2 regions of the Achromobacter sp. EB05 genome follow, and region 1 is predicted to be linked to the other one. Evidence: predicted binding sites of a transcription regulator. Region 1 holds the regulator's gene; the other holds the start of a gene.

Region 1 (3,088 bases):
GTTCCCAGGGTAAACCCCCCATTATCCACAGCACTTCCGACTGCGTCCACTCACCCTCAGCAGAGTCCCATGAGCACCCTTTTCGATTCCGTCGAACTCGCGCCGCGCGACCCCATTCTTGGTCTGAACGAACAATACAACGCGGACACCCGCCCCGGTAAAGTCAATCTGGGCGTGGGCGTGTACTACGACGACCAGGGTCGCATTCCCCTGCTGGGCGCCGTGCGCAAGGCGGAAATCGCCCGCATCGAGGCCGCCGCCGCCCGCGGCTACCTGCCGATCGAAGGCATCGCCGGCTACAACCAGGGCGCGCAAGCCCTGCTGATCGGCAAGGATTCCCCGCTGGCCGCCGCCGGCCGCGTCCTGACCACCCAGGCCCTGGGCGGCACCGGCGCGCTCAAGATCGGCGCCGACTTCCTGCGCCAGTTGCTGCCGACCTCCAAGGTCCTGATCAGCGATCCGAGCTGGGAAAACCACCGCGCGCTGTTCGAACGCGCCGGTTTCGAAGTCGGCACCTACGCCTACTACGATGCCGCCACCCGCGGCCTGAACTTCGACGGCATGCTGGCCGCCCTGAAGGCCGCGCCGGCCAACACCGTGGTCGTGCTGCACGCCTGCTGCCACAACCCCACCGGCGTCGACCCGACCTTCGACCAATGGAAGCAGATCGCCGCGGTCGTCAAGGAAAACAAGCTGGTGCCGTTCCTGGACATCGCCTACCAGGGCTTCGGCGAAGGCCTGCGTGAAGACGCCGCGGTCGTGCGCCTGTTCGCCGACCTCGACCTGACCATGTTCATCAGCTCGTCGTTCTCGAAGTCGTTCTCGCTGTACGGCGAGCGCGTCGGCGCCCTGACGGTCGTGGCCGGCAGCAAGGACGAAGCCACCCGCGTGCTGAGCCAGCTCAAGCGCGTCATCCGCACCAATTACTCCAATCCGCCCACCCACGGCGGCACGATCGTCTCCACCGTGCTGAACTCGCCCGAGCTGTTCGCCATGTGGGAAGAAGAACTCGGCGCCATGCGCGACCGCATCCGCCTGATGCGCAAGCAGTTGGTCGAGAAGATCAAGGAACACGGCGGCAAGCAGGACTTCAGCTTCGTGCTGCAGCAGCGCGGCATGTTCTCGTACTCGGGCCTGACCTCGGCCCAGGTCGACCGCCTGCGCGAAGAGCACGGCGTCTACGCCGTCTCCAGCGGCCGCATCTGCGTTGCCGCGCTCAACAGCGGCAACATCGACCAGGTGGCCAAGGGCATCGCCGCGGTACTGTAAGACGCGCCGACAGCGGCACCTCCAAACGGGACCTGCGGGTCCCGTTTTTATTGCCTGTCACAAAACCGCGTTGGATCAACGCTTGCATTTTTGCGTTATGTCCCCCAGAATGCCGCTGTATATATGTACAGTCCGACTCACAAACGGATCACCGCCATGGCCAGCAAACTCACTGATCGTCAACAGCAAATCCTGGACCTCATCCGGCAGACCGTCGCGCGTACCGGCTTTCCGCCCACCCGCGCCGAGATCGCCCAGGCCCTGGGTTTCCGCTCGCCCAATGCGGCCGAAGACCATCTGAAGGCCCTGGCCCGCAAGGGCGCCATCGAGCTCACCGCCGGCGCCTCGCGCGGCATCCGCCTGAAGGACAACTCGCCGACACCGTCGCAGGCCCCATTGCCCCTGCCCGGCCTGGCGCAGCTACTGCTGCCGCTGGTGGGGCGCGTGGCGGCAGGCAGCCCGATCCTGGCCGCGGAACATGTGGAGCGCGAGATCGGCGTCGATACCAGCCTGTTCGCGCAGACGCCCGATTACCTGCTCAAGGTGCGCGGCATGAGCATGCGCGACGCCGGCATCCTCGAAGGCGACCTGCTGGCCGTCAAGAAGGCTTCGGAAGCTCGCAATGGCCAGATCGTGGTGGCGCGGCTCGGCGACGACGTCACCGTCAAGCGCCTGCAACGCCAGAACGGCCGCATCGAACTGCTGCCCGAGAATCCGGACTTCAGCGTCATCGTGGTCGAGGCCGACCAGGAATTCGCGCTGGAAGGCATCGCGGTCGGGTTGATCCGCCCGCACACGCTGCACTGACCCACTGCTTCCGATCCGGCGCCACGGACGCGCCAAAAAAGAAACCCCGCTTGCGCGGGGTTTCTTTTTGCGAGCACCCCTCGCGGGGCGCCTCGGGCCAGGCATCAGTGCTTGAGCACCGGATCCGTCGAACCCGGCTCGGCCGGCTTGGCGACCAGCGGCTCCTTGACCGCTTCGTCTTCAGCCAGCGGCTCCGGCAGGCGTTCCAGGGCCAGTTCCAGCACCTTGTCGATCCAGCGGACCGGCACGATCTCGAGATGGTTCTTGACGTTGTCCGGGATCTCCGCCAAATCCTTGACGTTTTCTTCCGGGATCAAGACCGTCTTGATACCACCGCGATGGGCGGCCAGCAGCTTTTCCTTCAGGCCGCCGATCGGCAGGACTTCGCCACGCAGCGTGATCTCGCCGGTCATGGCGACGTCGGCGCGCACCGGGATGCGCGACAGGGCCGACACCATGGCCGTGGTGATCGCGATACCGGCGGACGGACCGTCCTTGGGCGTCGCGCCTTCCGGCACGTGCACGTGCATGTCGTGCTTCTCGAACACGCTGTCGGCAAAGCCCAGGCGACGCGCCCGCGAGCGCACCACCGTGCGGGCCGCCTCGACCGATTCCTTCATCACGTCGCCCAGCGAACCGGTGCGTTGGATCACGCCCTTGCCAGGCATGTCCGCCACTTCGATCGTGAGCAGGTCGCCACCGACTTCCGTCCAGGCCAGGCCGGTCACCTGACCGATCTGGTTTTCCTTTTCGGCCATGCCGAAGGTGTAGCGGCGCACGCCGAGGTAGTCGCTGAGGTTCTCGCCCGTGACGTTGACCGGCTTGAGTTCGAAGGTCTTGCCTTCGGCCTTGGCGCGGTCGCTCTGGGTCAGCAACTGCTTGATCACCTTGCGGCAGATCTTGCCCACTTCGCGTTCGAGCGCGCGCACGCCGGCTTCGCGAGTGTAGTAGCGCACGATGTCGCGCAGCGCGCTGTCATCGACGGTCAGCTCGGTATCCTTGACGCCGTTGT
Region 2 (3,088 bases), 2.1 Mb from region 1:
CGAGGATCTCGCCCAGGAGCGAGCGTTGCGGCGGCGCGAAGCTGGGGCCGCGGGCCCCGGCCTGCATCACATCCAGCGCTTCCTGGTTGAGCGCTTCCGGCTGTGGCGATTCAGCTTGCGAGGTAGGCCGCACCCTGGTCCCGTTCGAGGCAATAGCCTAGGCCGCGCACCGTCACGATCTTCACGCCGCTGGGCTCGAGTTTCTTGCGCAGGCGGTGCACGTAGACCTCGATGGCATTGGTGCTGACTTCCTCGCCCCATTCGCACAGGTGGTCCACCAGTTGGGTCTTGCTGACCATGCGCCCGCTGCGGGTCAGCAGGATTTCCAGCAGGCTGACCTCGCGCGCGGACAGGTCCAGCGTCTGGTCGTCGACCATGGCCACGCGCCCGGTCTGGTCGAACACCAGCCGGCCATGCTTGAGCAGCGTGGCGCCGCCGCCCGCGCCGCGGCGGGTCAGGGCGCGCACGCGGGCTTCCAGCTCGGACAGGGCGAAGGGCTTGGCCATGTAGTCGTCGGCGCCCAGGTCCAGCCCCTTGACGCGTTGCTCGATACTGTCAGCGGCGGTCAGGATCAGCACGGGCAGGGCGGAATTGCGGGCGCGCAGCCGGCGCAGGACCTCCAGGCCGGCCAGTTGCGGCAGGCCCAGGTCGAGGATCAGCAGGTCGAAGGCCTGGGCCGCCAGCGCCGAATCGGCCGCCAGGCCATCGCGGACGGCGTCGACCGCGTAACCGTTGTGGCGCAACGAGCGTGACAGGCCGTCGGCCAGGATGCTGTCGTCTTCCGCGATCAGGATGCGCATGGGCAGTCGAAAAGAAGAAGGGCGCCGGGTGAGCGGCGCACGCGTGCCGCCCTCGGTGGGATGCCGGGGCGGCGTGCCGGGAGCGCAATGGGGACATAGCGCCAGTTTTTTCCTCGATTCTGTCATACGGCATCGGGCTTGCCCACTCAGGGAATACGTGGAAAACTGTGGCACACTGGTTATTTGTACAGTACAATCCGATGCCATAATCTGCGCTATCGCTTTACCGATCACGCTTGAGCGCCACAGTTTGCACTGCCAGTTTTCTGGCAACAACTGTCAGGCAACGGCCCGATCACCCCTTGCGACAACCCGCGCGCTGACCGACACCCCGTGCCGCGCCCCGATACGTTACAGACCCAGACCTGACAGGACACTACATGGACGACAAAACCACCAAGGCCGCCGCTTCGGAAAAAGCCAAGGCGCTGGCCGCCGCGCTCTCGCAGATCGAAAAGCAGTTCGGCAAGGGCTCGATCATGCGCTACGGCGACAACGAGGTCTCGCATGACATCCAGGTGGTGTCGACCGGCTCGCTGGGCCTGGACATCGCGCTGGGCGTCGGCGGCCTGCCGCGCGGCCGCGTGGTGGAAATCTACGGTCCGGAATCCTCGGGCAAGACCACCCTGACCCTGCAGGTCGTGGCCGAAATGCAGAAGCTGGGCGGCACGTGCGCCTTCGTCGACGCCGAACACGCGCTGGACGTGCAGTACGCCTCGAAGCTGGGCGTCAACCTGGCCGACCTGCTGATCTCGCAGCCGGACACGGGCGAGCAGGCGCTGGAAATCACCGACGCGCTGGTGCGCTCGGGCTCCGTCGACCTGATCGTGGTCGACTCGGTTGCGGCGCTGGTGCCCAAGGCCGAAATCGAAGGCGAAATGGGCGATTCGCTGCCCGGCCTGCAGGCTCGCCTGATGAGCCAGGCGCTGCGCAAGCTGACCGCCACCATCAAGAAGACCAACTGCATGGTCATCTTCATCAACCAGATCCGCATGAAGATCGGCGTGATGTTCGGCAACCCCGAAACCACCACCGGCGGCAACGCGCTCAAGTTCTACGCCTCGGTGCGCCTGGACATCCGCCGCATCGGCTCGATCAAGAAGGGCGACGAGGTCGTCGGCAACGAAACCCGCGTCAAGGTCGTCAAAAACAAGGTTGCGCCTCCGTTCAAGCAGGCCGAGTTCGACATCATGTACGGCGCCGGCATCTCGCGCGAAGGCGAAATCATTGACCTGGGCGTGGCCGCCAACGTGGTGGACAAGTCGGGTGCGTGGTACAGCTACAACGGCAACCGCATCGGCCAGGGCAAGGACAATGTCCGTGAATACCTGAAGGAACACAAGGAACTGGCCATCGAGATCGAGAACCGGGTCCGTGAGAACCAGGGCATCGTCAGCCGCGCCGCGGAATTCGTGCCCACCGCTGAAGACGACAGCGACGAGTAATCGCGTCGTCGCGTCATCGGATAGCGCCGGGCTCGCCAGTCCGGCCGCCAGCGGCAGGCTCCCGTCCCGGGAGGCCTGCCGCTGGCACATAGAGGAAGCGCATGAGCTGGAAACCGCCCGTCACGTCCGCTGATCGCCTGCGCGCCAGGCTGGACGATGAATTCGAGACCGTGGCCAAGCCCGAGGGGCTGCGCCGCACGTCCGACCTGCGGCGGGCGGCCGAATCCACCGCGGCGTCGGGCCAGGATCCAGAGGGCGCGAGCGCCCCGGCGTCGCAGTGGCAGCGCAGCTCCGAACGGCGCGCGGCCAGTGGACGCGGCCGGCGTGGCAAGGACGGTGACGGCGATGGCACGGACGAAGGGGCGCGGACATCCGAAGACAAGCCCCGCACGCCCCCCAAGGGACCCTCGCTGAAAATGCGCGCGGTGGGTTATCTGTCGCGGCGCGAGCATGCCCGCAATGAGCTGGCGCGCAAACTCGCGCCCCATGCCGAAGACCCCGATGAGGTCGAGCGCGTGCTGGACGCGCTGGAAAAGGAAGGCTGGCTGTCGACCGAGCGGTTTGCGCAAAGCCTGGTGCATCGCCGCGCCTCGCGCCAGGGGGCGGCCCGCATCGTGCAGGAATTGCGCCAGCACGGCGTGGATGATGCCCAGGTGTCCGAGCTGCGCGAGCAATTGCGCGCCACCGAATACGAGCGCGCGCTCGAGGTCTGGCAGAAACGCTTCGGCGCCAGGCCCGAGGACCGCGCCGCCTATGCCAAGCAGGCCCGCTTCCTGGCCAGTCGCGGCTTTGCGCATGACGTCATCCGTCGCATCCTGGGGGCGGGCGACGACGACTGAGTCG

The links. Region 1 encodes LexA, which represses DNA repair genes until DNA is damaged. Its sites were predicted from a motif close to ACTGTATNNNNATACAGT; they were not measured.
Region 2: recA (recombinase RecA) is a predicted target of LexA. The motif match lies at 975-992, and genes of this name have one in related genera.

The regions. Positions count from the first base shown of each region.
Region 1 covers NZ_CP155917.1:3,870,934-3,874,021, forward strand. Annotated here, with positions in the region: gene AAID08_RS17505 (amino acid aminotransferase) at 70-1,269, shown strand; gene lexA (transcriptional repressor LexA) at 1,426-2,076, shown strand; gene lon (endopeptidase La) at 2,181-3,088, opposite strand, start outside.
Region 2 covers NZ_CP155917.1:1,737,429-1,740,516, forward strand. Annotated here, with positions in the region: gene AAID08_RS07955 (response regulator transcription factor) at 111-800, opposite strand; gene recA (recombinase RecA) at 1,181-2,245, shown strand; gene recX (recombination regulator RecX) at 2,347-3,084, shown strand.